DNA from 3 places in the Mesorhizobium sp. M2A.F.Ca.ET.043.05.1.1 genome. Region 1 is predicted to be linked to each of the others. Evidence: predicted binding sites of a transcription regulator. Region 1 holds the regulator's gene; each other region holds the start of a gene.

The links. Region 1 encodes PhoB, which activates phosphate uptake and scavenging genes when phosphate is short. Its sites were predicted from a motif close to TGTCATNNANCTGTCAT; they were not measured.
Region 2: EJ069_RS13350 (acid phosphatase) is a predicted target of PhoB. The motif match lies at 2,418-2,434, and genes of this name have one in related genera.
Region 3: EJ069_RS20075 (ceramide glucosyltransferase) is a predicted target of PhoB. The motif match lies at 1,462-1,478, and genes of this name have one in related genera.

Annotation. Positions count from the first base shown of each region.
Region 1 is NZ_CP034446.1:6,089,228-6,093,210, reverse strand. Features, by position in the region: gene xylF (D-xylose ABC transporter substrate-binding protein) at 1-76, opposite strand, end outside; gene EJ069_RS29365 (ROK family protein) at 346-1,590, shown strand; gene phoB (phosphate regulon transcriptional regulator PhoB) at 1,887-2,576, opposite strand; gene phoU (phosphate signaling complex protein PhoU) at 2,594-3,301, opposite strand; gene pstB (phosphate ABC transporter ATP-binding protein PstB) at 3,322-3,983, opposite strand, start outside.
Region 2 is NZ_CP034446.1:2,699,558-2,703,540, reverse strand. Features, by position in the region: gene EJ069_RS13365 (helix-turn-helix domain-containing protein) at 1-353, opposite strand, end outside; gene EJ069_RS13360 (dihydrofolate reductase family protein) at 449-1,036, shown strand; gene EJ069_RS13355 (cytochrome-c peroxidase) at 1,106-2,371, opposite strand; gene EJ069_RS13350 (acid phosphatase) at 2,577-3,983, shown strand, end outside.
Region 3 is NZ_CP034446.1:4,124,532-4,128,514, reverse strand. Features, by position in the region: gene EJ069_RS20085 (Hsp33 family molecular chaperone) at 1-724, shown strand, start outside; gene apaG (Co2+/Mg2+ efflux protein ApaG) at 966-1,358, opposite strand; gene EJ069_RS20075 (ceramide glucosyltransferase) at 1,635-2,777, shown strand; gene EJ069_RS20070 (O-succinylhomoserine sulfhydrylase) at 2,813-3,983, opposite strand, start outside.

The DNA of each region.
Region 1 (3,983 bases):
CCTTCGCCTCGGCGACCGAAGCCAGCGTCAGCGACATGGCAACACCCGCCAGAATGGCGGCTGCGAATTTGTTCATAATATCCTCCCTGCGCCCTGTGCGGCGCGACCCAGACTGGCCCGAAGGCCGGCATAGAGGCTTTTTTTCGAGCCTCAAAAAAATAGTGGTCCAGCGAAATGAAGCTGTCAACCGAGATTCTGATGGCATCTGATGGGTCCAGGCATTTTTTTCGGAGTCCGCAATAAATAATGACATCAGCTTTGGCTTCTGCCACTATCCTTAGCGTGTCAGCGACAGGCCATGGCATCATCACAAGGCCGCGATGACCGGGGAGGACGTGCGAGACGATGTCGGTCGGAATCCGTCACGACGATTTGCGCCGGCGCAACCGCGCCATGGTGATTTCGGCCGTGCGCCGCGCCGGCCAGCCATCGCGGACGGAAATTGCCGCCACCACCGGCCTCAGCCACTCGACCATTTCGGCAATCTCCGCCGATCTGATCCAGGAGGGCATCCTCACCGAGATCAAGGCCAGCGAGCCGACGGCGTTGAAACGCGGCCGGCCGCAGATCGGCCTGGCGCTGAACCCCGAAGCCGCCGCAGTGCTTACGGTGGTGCTGTCGCTGAACTTCCTGTCGGTCGCCGTCATCGACTATGCCGGCCAGGTGATCGCCGAGGAGCAGCGGCGCCTGGACACGCTGGTCATGCCGCGCGACGAGTTGATCGGCGAGTGCCTGGCGATCGTCCGGCGCCGGCTGCAGGATCCCGATCTCGACGTGGGCAGCGTCGCCCGCATCGCCATGGGCATTCAAGGCATCACCGATTCCCACGCGCGCGCCATGCTGTGGTCGCCGATCACGCCGCTGACCGACATTCCGTTCGCCGACATCCTGGAGAGGGAATTCGGCATCCCCGCCACCATGGAGAACGACTGCAACATGATGGCAGTGGCGCTGCGATGGCGCGATCCCGAGCGCTATCGCGACAATTTCATCGCCATCCTGCTCTCGCACGGCATCGGCATGGGCCTTGTGCTAAAGGGCGAATTGTTCACCGGCACGCATTCCTCCGGCGGCGAGTTCGGCCACATGATCCATCGTCCGGGCGGCGCGCTTTGCCGCTGCGGCCGGCGCGGCTGCGTCGAGGCCTATGCCGGCAACTACGCCATCTGGCGCAGCGCCATGGGGATAAGCGAGGACGCCGCGCCGACCGACGTCGGCGACGCCGACATGCGCGCGCTGGCCGTAAAGGCCCGACAGGAGGACGGCCCCGAACGGGAAGCCTATCGTCGGGCCGGCGAAGCGCTGGGCTTCGGCCTGGGCAGCCTGTTCGCCCTTATCGATCCGGCGCCTGTCGCCATGGTCGGGGTCAGCGCCGCCGCCTTCGACCTGATCGAGCCGGCGCTGAGGGAGGCGATCGCCCAGACCGCCGGCGGCCAGCACTCGAACTCGATCTCCTTCGACAGCGAACCCAACGAGCTGCCGCTGATCCGCGAAGGCTGCGCCATGCGCGCGCTGACCTTCGTCGACCAGGAGATTTTCGCGCCGGGGGTCCAGACGAGGTCCGGCGCCGCGGGGAAGAACGTCGCCTAAGCGGGTTTCTGATTCGCCGGAGATAAGCGAAGGCCTTTGAGCTTCGTCATTCCAGGGCGGAGCAACGCGAACCGGAGCGTAGACCCTGGAATCCATGCCGTTACCTGGATCGTAGGGCGCAGCGGCGCAGAATTCTGGACCGTCGCGACGCGTCGAAGTCACGGAATGGATCCTCGGGTCTGCGCTGCGTCGCTGCGCTCCTTGCTCCGCCCGTGGATGACGAAGCACGAGCGTCTCGGCTACTCACCAGCGCATGCGATCCGGTAGCGGACGCATCAATTCCACGAACGGTGAACCTAATCCTCGCGAATGGCGTAACCCGCCCCGCGGATGGTGCGGATGACGTCGGGCATGCGGCCGTTGTTGACGGCCTTGCGCAGGCGGCCGACATGCACGTCCACCGTGCGCTCGTCGATATAGATCGTCTCGCCCCAGACATTGTCGAGCAGCTGGCTGCGCGAGAACACGCGGCCCGGATGCCGCATCATGAACTCGAGCAGGCGGAACTCGGTCGGGCCGAGCCTGATCTCGCTCTTCTTGCGGTAGACGCGGTGCGATTCGCGGTCGAGCACGATGTCGCCGACCTTGAGCACGCTGGACAACACCTCCGGCTTGGCGCGGCGCAGCAGCGCCTTGACGCGCGCCATGAACTCCGGCGTCGAGAACGGCTTGACCAGATAGTCGTCGGCGCCGGTGGACAAACCTCGAACCCGATCGCTTTCCTCACCGCGCGCGGTGAGCATGATGATCGGCAGCCGCTCGGTCTCGGGCCGCATCCTGAGACGCCGGCAAAGCTCGATGCCGGAAACCGCCGGCACCATCCAGTCGAGCACGAGCAGGTCGGGGACATTTTCCTGAAGGCGGATTTCGGCCTCGTCGCCGCGGGTCACCACTTCCACCTGGTAACCCTCAGATTCGAGATTGTAGCGGAGCAGCACCCCCAGCGGCTCCTCGTCCTCCACCACCATGATGCGTGGCGCGATCATCGGGGTAACCTTTTCCGTCAGGCGGCCGGCGCCGACATTGCCGTCTCGTCCTGCTTCGGACGGTTGGCGGGCAATTGCGTGCCGGTCAGCACATAATAGGCGTTCTCGGCGATGTTGGTCACATGGTCACCAATGCGCTCGAGGTTCTTGGCGCAGAACAGAAGATGCGTGCAAGCGGTGATGTTGCGCGGATCTTCCATCATGTAGGTCAACAGTTCGCGGAAGACGGAGGTGTATTTGACGTCGATGCGTTCGTCGTCGTTGCGAAGCTTGGCCAGCGCCGTGGCATCGCCCACCGTGTATTCCTGGATCACGCCCTGGACCTGGATCAGCACCAGTTGCGCCATGGAATCGATCGAATGCGTGAGGTCGCGCGGGGCGGTGCTGACGCCGACCGACCCGACGCGCTTGGCGATGTTCTTGGCGAGATCGCCGATGCGCTCGAGGTCGCCCGCCATGCGGATCGAGCCGACCACGTGGCGAAGATCGTCCGCCATCGGCTGGCGCTTGGCGATCAGCGTGATGGCGCGGTCGTCAAGCTCGCGCTGACGCGCGTCCATGATGGCATCGTCGGAGACGACGCGCTGCGCCAGCGCATTGTCGCCTTCGAGCAGGGCCCTGGTCGAGCCGCCGACCATGGAGCCGGCGAGATCGCCCATGTCGTTGATGAGCCGGCTGATCTGCCTGAGATCCTCGTCGAAGGAGGCGACGGTATGTTCGGCCATGATGTTGTCCTCGTATGAGCTCAGCCGAAGCGGCCGGTGATGTAGTCCTGGGTGCGCTTCTCGCGGGGCGAGGTGAAGATCTTCTCGGTCCGGTCGAACTCCACCAGCTCGCCCAGATACATGAATGCCGTCTGCCGCGACACGCGCGCCGCCTGCTGCATGTTGTGGGTGACGATGACGATCGTGTAGTCGGCCTGCAATTCGTCGATCAGCTCCTCGATCTTGGCGGTCGAGAGCGGATCGAGCGCCGAGGCCGGTTCGTCGAGCAGGATGACCTCGGGCTTCACCGCCACGGTGCGGGCGATGCAAAGGCGCTGCTGCTGGCCGCCCGAGAGGCTCTGGCCGCTGGCATTGAGCTTGTCCTTTACCTCGTTCCAGAGTGCGGCGCGCTTCAGCGCCGATTCGACGCGGCTGTCCATCTCGGCCTTGCTGATCTTCTCATAGAGCCTGACGCCGAAGGCGATGTTCTCGTAGATCGACATCGGGAACGGCGTCGGCTTCTGGAACACCATGCCGATCTTGGTCCGGAGCAGGTTGAGGTCCTGCGAGCGGTCGAGGATGTTCTTGCCGTCGAGCAGCACCTGGCCCTCGGCGCTCTGCTTCGGATAAAGCTCGTAGATGCGGTTCAAGACGCGCAGCAGCGTCGACTTCCCGCAGCCCGACGGCCCGATGAAGGCGGTCA
Region 2 (3,983 bases), 3.4 Mb from region 1:
GCGAGGTCATTGGCGATTTGGGCAAGCTTGTCGTCGGCCTTGCGGTGTTTGCTGCCCCAGGCGCCTAGTGTCGCCAGCAACGGCAACAGGTCGATGCCGGCATCGGTCAGCCGGTAGATCGCCTTCAGGCCATGGCTGGGGTCGTCGCTGCGGGTGAGGATGCCTTCGTCCTGCAGCGTCTGCAGCCGCTCGGCCAGCGTGCGCGACGAGATGCCTTCGTCTGACTGCAGGAATTCGCGAAAATGCCGTTTCCCGGCGAAAGCCAGGTCGCGGATGATGAGCAGCGTCCAGCGGTCGCCGAGCAATTCGAGCGAGAGGCTGATCGGGCAGCCGGACCGTCCCTTGGTCGCCATCAACATGCTTCCATTTGTAAATCACTTTACTATTGACACCATTGCCGCTTTGCGTCAACAGTTCCAAAAGTAAATCATTGGTGAGCAGAACGAAGATGAAGAAGCTGATCCTTCAGATGCAAATGTCGGTGGACGGCTTTGTCGGTTCCGATGAGGACCGTCGCTGGCAGCTTTGGGAATGGAGCGACGACAGCGACTGGGACGAGGAGCTCAAACAGGATTTCAATGCCGTCTTCACGACCGTCGGCACCATCCTGTTGAGCCGCAAGATGGCGGAAGAGGGCTACCTTACCCATTGGGGCAATGCGGCGAAGAAATATCCGAAGGATCGCTTCTATGCTTTCGCGCAGCGCATCGTCGAGGCCGAGAAGGTCGTCGCGAGCGACAAGCTTGCAGCGTCGCGCTGGGAACGGACACGGGTCGTAAGCGGCGACCTGCCACGCGAGGTCGACGCGCTGAAGCAGGGCGAAGGCAGCGACATCGCCGTGTTCGGCGGCGCCGGCTTCGCCTCGGCGCTGATCGCCGCCGGCCTGGTCGACGAGTTCCAGCTCTTCATCAATCCGGCGGTTCTGGGCAGCGGCCGCCGCATCTTCGACAAGAGCGGGTTTGCCAGGCTGACGCTCCTCGGCTCGAAGTCCTATGCCTGCGGCATGGTGGTGAGCCGCTACGCGCTCGCGCAATGAGAAGCGGCAACCGAGCCCGCGCCGCCTTGAATCAATCTTGCGGCGCGCCTTTCTGACTGGCCCCCGGCCTCAGTGCCCCGCTTGGTCGGCGTCGGTCAGCGTGCCGAGGAAGGCGACGATGTCGTCGATCTCGGCATCGGTCAGCGCCGGCTTGTCGCCGGGCTTTCTGCCGTTGAACGGCGGGTCGGTGTTGAGGTTCGGCCAGTAGGCTTTCGGCAGGTCGTCGAATTTGTCGACCGTGCCGTCGGTCTTCTTCGGATACCAGCGCGCGGGGTCGCTGTCGCGGCTGGCGTAGAAGGCGACCGCGTCCCGCAATGTATGGAAGTAGCCATTGTGGAAGAAGCTTTTGCGCAGGGCCACGTTGCGCAGCGTCGGCGTCTTGAACAGGCCGCAATATTCGGCGCGGCCCTTGAAGTCGGTGCGCAGCGGGCCGCACAGGCCGAGGTCGAAATAATCAGGATCGGCATTGGCGGGGATCGCCGGATTGCGCGGCACGGCAATCGCGATCAGGCCATAGTCGGTGAATTGCGGCGGCTCGCCGTCATTGGCCGGCTTGCTCAGATGGCAGCTCGCGCAATTGCCCTTCGCCTCGTCCTCGAACAGCATGCGTCCGCGCAATTCCTGCGCCGAAAGCTGCGCCTTGCCGGCGAGGAAGGCGTCGTAGCGGCTGGAATAGGGATAGAAATCGGCGCTGCTCTGCTCGAAGGTGCCGAGCGCTTCCACCGCGGCGTCGAAAGCGTCCTGCGGATGGTCGAAGACATCGGCGCCAAAGGCCGCCTTGAAGGCTTCTTCATAGGGCGCCTTGCGCAGGCTGGCGGCCACCTCAGCCTCATCCTTATTGCCCATCTCGAAGGGCGACAGCAGCGGGATCCTCGCCTGGTCCTTGCCGTGGTCGGCGCGGCCATCCCAGGTCAGGCCGCCGGTCGGGCCGTTGTCGACGCTCTCGTCGCCTTCGTCCTCGGAGTCGTAGAAATGCTCGGTGAAGGCTGGCGCCGCCTGCAAATAGCGCAGCGACGGCACGGCGCGCACGCCGGGCTGGTCGAGCTTGGCTCCGCCCATCTCGACCGGCGAGGCCGAGGCCGGTCCGAAAGCGTGGTTGGGATCGTGGCAGGTCGAGCAGGCCTGCTTGCCGGAAGCAGACAGCGAAGGGTCGAAGAACATCTGCCGCCCAAGCGCCGTCAGCGCGTCGGCGCGGGCGAAGGCTTGCGCGCGCGTCATTGGGCCGGGATGGACGCGCAACGGCTCCGCGGTATTGGCGGGTGCGGTCAAGCCGACGATCGAAGCTGCCAGCAGGGCGATCGCGTGATTCCTCAATCCCATCGTCTTCGGCGACATCCTTGATTTCTTTCGCCAAGTTTCCTTCGCGACGTAAGGATCGAGTGCAACGGATTGATGACCGGCTTTCTCGCTCACGAAACCGTGTTTGACCGGGACGGAACTGTCACAAAGGTGACAAGGCGTCGAAGTAGCTGGGCATTGATGCAGTTGCGTTCCTGCGTTGCCGTCCTCCAGCCATTCCCCAGCCACGAGGCATCCTTCAATGACCCGGTCCCTTCTCTCCCTTTGCCTCGCCACCACGGCGCTGGCATCGCTCTCCGCTGCTGCCCATGCGGCTCCTCCCGGCTACGACAAGATCGACACCGTCGTGGTTATCTACGCCGAGAACCGCAGCTTCGATAACCTCTATGGCGGCTTCCCCGGCGCCAACGGCCTGGCCAACGTCTCGCCCGGCCAGGCGCGCCAGCTCGACCGTGACGGCAAGCCGCTCCCCGAACTGCCGCCGGCCTGGGGCGGGCTGACCGGCAAGGGCGTCACGCCGGCGGTGACGGAAGCGCAGACCGCCCATCTCGCCAACGCGACCTTCGCCATCGACGATCCCAAGGGCTTCAACGAAGGCACCAACGTCGTCACGCATGATCTCTGGCACCGCTTCTACCAGGAGCAGATGCAGATCGACGGCGGCAAGAACGACAAGTTCGTCGCCTGGGCCGATTCCGGCGGGCTGGTGATGGGCCATTACGACGGCTCCAACCTGCCGATGTGGAGCATCGCTAAGAAATACGTGCTGGCCGACAATTTCTTCCAGGGCGCCTTCGGCGGCTCCTTCCTCAACCACTTCATGCTCGCCTGCGCCTGCGCGCCCTACTACCCGAATGCCGATACCAGCCCGGTGAAGGGCCAGATCGCCATCGTCGAGCCGGATGGCGTGACGCTGAAGCCGGCCGACAATTCGCCCGCCTCCGCACTTGGCGGCGTGCCGAAATTCGCCAATGACGGCGCCATCACCCCAGACTTTTATGCCGTCAACACCATGCAGCCGCCCTACCAGCCGAGCGCCAACAAGCCGGCCGAGGGCGGCGACAAGGCGCTCGCCGACCCGGCTGCGCCGACCACGCTGCCGCCGCAGCACGAGATCACCATCGGCGATCTCCTGTCGCTGAAGGGCATTTCCTGGGCCTGGTACTCTGGCGCATGGCAGGCGGCGCTCGACGGCAAGAACGCGACGCCCGTGCCCAACTTCCAGTTCCACCACCAGCCCTTCAACTATTTCGCGGCCTATGCGCCCGGCACCGCCGCGCGCGCCGAGCACATCAAGGACGGCGGCCTCGGCGGCGAAGAGTTCATCAAGGCGATCGACGACGGGAAGCTGCCGCAGGTCTCCTTCTACAAGCCGCAGGGCAACCTCAACGAACATGCCGGCTATGCCGACGTGACCTCGGGCGACCAGCATCTGGCCGACATCGTTTCGCATCTGGAGAAGAGCCCGCAATGGGCGCATATGCTGGTGGTCGTCACCTATGATGAGAATGGCGGCTTCTGGGATCACGTCGCGCCGCCCAAGGCCGACCGCTGGGGCCCCGGCAACCGCGTCCCGGCCTTCATCATCTCGCCCTATGCGAAGATGGGCATGGTCGACCACACGCAGTACGACACCACCTCGATCCTG
Region 3 (3,983 bases), 2.0 Mb from region 1:
GCTGGTGGCCGATTTCACCACGCCGCAGGCCTTGCGTGCCTATGCTCGCTTCGACGCCGACCGGCTGCAGGCGCTGACCGACGCCGGCGAGACCTCGCAGCAGGCTCTGCTCGGCAACGGCGTGTTGGCTTTGACCATCGACCAGGGCGCGCACACGCAGCGCTACCAGGGCATCGTCCAGCTCGACGGCACCTCGCTGGAGGACGCCGCGCGCACCTATTTCCGCCAGTCGGAGCAGATCCCGACCGATATTAAGATGTCGGTCGCCAAGCTGGTCACGCCCGGCCCGGCCGGCGCGCGCGAGCAGTGGCGGGCCGGCGGCATCCTGGCGCAGTTCCTGCCTCAGGCGCCGGAGCGCATGCGCATTCCCGATATTTCGGGCGGCGACGGCGACGACCGCGAGCTGACGGACCACCCGGCCGACAATTCCTGGCAGGAATTGCTGGCGCTGCTCGGCACCATCGAGCCGACCGAGCTGATCGACCCCACGGTCGGCGCCGAGCGGCTGCTCTACCGGCTGTTCCACGAGCACGGCGTGCGCGTCTTCCGCAGCGTGCCCGTCGACGACCAGTGCTCCTGCTCGCGCGAGAAGATCCACGGCATCCTCCAAGGCTTCTCGGCTGAGGAGATCAAGGACTCGACCGAGGAGGGCGGCATCCACGTCGCCTGCGAGTTCTGCTCGACGCAATACGACTTCGACCCGGCAGAGTTCGCGGTGGAGTAAGAAAGCTCCGGTTCCTCGCCCCACGAAGTGGGGAGAGGTGGCCCGGCGAAGCCGGGACGGAGAGGGGTCTTTGGCATAGCTGGTAACCCGCTGTCCAAAGACGCCTGAGCGCATATCTCGTGTTCGCTCCCGCGCCAATCCCTCCGCGGAGATTTGGCCTCGCGTAGGTCGTCCCCCTCTCCGTCCCGGCTTCGCCGGGACACCTCTCCCCAGCTTTGCGGGGGTGAGGAACCCAAGTTCTCTAATTCACCGTCCGCCTTGTCCCCGGCATGTCGAGCGAAAACGCCGGAATGGCGATGTCGAACGTCTCGCCGCGGCCGTTGCGCATCGTGTAGTGGCCGACCATGATGCCCGACGGTGTCGAGAGCGGGCAGCCTGACGTGTATTGATAGCTGTCGCCGGGATTGAGCTCCGGCTGGTCGCCGACGACGCCGGCGCCGCGCACCTCCTCGACACGGCCCTGGCCGTCGGTGATGTGCCAGTAGCGCGACAGAAGCTGCACGAAATCGTCGGAGCGGTTGTCGATTGTCACCTGATAGCCCCAGACATAGCGGTTCTCCGACGGATCGGATCTGTCCTCCAGATAGAAGGGTCTGACCAGCACTTCGATGTTGCGCGTCACTGCGCGATACATGGGCCACTCCGGTTGCCACGGCGGAACATTTCGTCGCGCTTCCCTGTTGGACGCGCAGCGCCGACCATTCTGCCAGCCTTGTAGCGCACGTGGCGAAAAACAATGTCATTTAAGTGACACATGACAATGTTGGTGTGCACAAACCGTGCCGGGCGACTCGGGCGCTCTGTGACTGATGAAACAGCCGCATGCGGCCAAGAGCAATTCCAGGAAAAGTGTGAGCGGTTTTCCGTCCGGAATTGCGTGAAAACAAAGAGATAGGGTGACCAGATCTCGATGGAACTGACTACCGCAGCCGGCCTGGCTTCGTCAGCCCTTCTTCTCTCGAACCTCGCCAGCATCCTGCTAGCCGCGTCGCGGCTGAAACGAAGACATGTCATTGCGCCGCCCGTCGGCGCGCAGCCGGTCTCGATCATCGTTCCTTCGCGCGGCGTCGAGCCGTTCACGCAGGAGACCCTTCAGCGCGCCTTCTCGCTCGACTGGCCGCGCTATGAGCTGATCTTCTGCGTCGCGCATGCCGAGGACCCGGTGGTGAGGCTCATCGATGCGGCGATCGCGCGCCACCCGAAGCTTCCGGCGCGGTTGTTGATCGGCGACGACCATATCAGCGCCAATCCCAAGCTCAACAACTGCGTCAAGGGCTGGCAGGCGGCGCGGCACGATTGGGTCGTCCTCGCCGATTCCAACGTGATGATGCCGAGGGACTATGTCCAGCAACTGATGGCGGCATGGCGCCCGGATACCGGCCTCGTCTGCTCGACGCCGATCGGTTCGCGGCCGGACGGCTTTTGGGCCGAAGTCGAATGCGCCTTCCTCAACACGCTGCAGGCGCGCTGGCAATATGCCGGCGAGGCGCTCGGCCTCGGCTTCGCCCAGGGCAAGAGCATGCTGTGGAACAAGCCGATGCTGGACGCCAATGGCGGCATCCAGGCCTTGGCCGCCGAGATCGCCGAGGACGCGGCCGCCACCAAGCTGGTCAACAGCCTGGGCCTGCGCGTCAACCTCGTCGCCTCGCCCTTCGAGCAGCCGCTCGGCCAGCGCAGCTTCGCCGAGATATGGTCGCGACAGACGCGCTGGGCGCGGCTGCGGCGGGTGACGTTCCCGCTGTTCTTCGCGCCCGAGATTCTGACCGGCGCGGCGGTGCCGCTGCTGCTGGCGCTGATTGCCGCGGCAAGCGCCGGCGTCAGCCTGCCCACCACGGCTTTGTGCGTGCTGGCGATCGCCTACCTGCCGGAATGCCTGCTGGCCTTGGCCAAGGGCTGGTACCTGTCGCCGCGCAGCGTCACGGCGATGATCATGCGTGATGCCATGCTGCCCGCCATCTGGGCGCGCGCCTGGTTCGGCGGCGCCGTCGAATGGCGCGGCAATGCGATGACCATCCGCACCCGCGAGCTGACAGAACTCGAGGAGATCGCCTGAACCGTCTGAGGCGATCTCCCACGGTATTTTCCGGCTTATTTTGCCGCCTTCAGCGCCTGCTCGACGTCCTCCAGCAGATCGTCGGTGTCCTCCAGGCCGACCGAGAGCCTGAGCGTGCCGGGACCGATGCCGAGCTCGGCACGTGCCTCGTCGCTCAGGTTCTTGTGCGTCGTCGTCGCCGGATGGGTGATCAGGCTCTTGGCGTCGCCGAGGTTGTTCGAGATCAGCACGATGTCGAGCGCGTTCTGGAAGGCGAAGGCCGCCTGCTTGCCGCCCTTGACGTCAAGGCAGATCAATGTCGAGCCGCCCGACATCTGCTTCCTGACGATATCGGCCTGCGGATGGTCGGCGCGGCCTGGATAGATGACGCGCGCGATCTCCGGCCGTCCGGCCAGGAAATCGGCGATCCTGCCGGCGCTTTCGGTCTGCTGGCGCACGCGAAGCGGCAGCGTCTCCAGCCCCTTGAGCAGCGTCCAGGCGTTGAAGGGCGAGAGGCTGGGGCCGGTGTGGCGGAAATAGTCGTGCAGGTTCTCGTCGATCCATTTCTTGTCCGACAGGATGACGCCGCCGAGACAGCGGCCCTGGCCGTCTATGTGCTTGGTCGCCGAATAGACGACGATGTGAGCGCCGAGCTGCAGCGGCTTCTGCTGCAGCGGCGTGGCGAAGACATTGTCGACGATCACGCGCGCGCCGATCGAATTGGCGAGCTTGGCGACAGCGGCGATGTCGACCACCTCCAGCGTCGGATTGGTCGGGCTTTCCAGGAAGAACAGCTTGGTGTTCGGCCTGACCGCCTTTTCCCAATTGGCGATGTCGGTGCCGTCGATAAGCGTCGCCTGGATGCCGTAACGCGGCGCCAGCGTCTCCACCACCCACCGACAGGAACCGAACAGCGCGCGCGCCGCAACGATGTGGTCGCCGGCTTTCACGCTGCAGAGCAGGGCAGCGGAAACTGCGGCCATGCCGGAGGCGGTGGCGCGGGCATCCTCGGCGCCTTCCAGCGCGCACATGCGCTTTTCGAACATGTCGACGGTCGGGTTGGCGTAGCGCGAATAGATGAAGCCCGGCTCCTCGCCCTTGAAGCGGGCCTCCGCCGCCTGCGCCGTCTCGTAGACATAGCCTTGGGTGAGATACATCGCCTCTGCGGTCTCGCCGTACTGGGAACGCAGCGTTCCGCCATGCACGAGTGCCGTTTGAGGTTTCCAG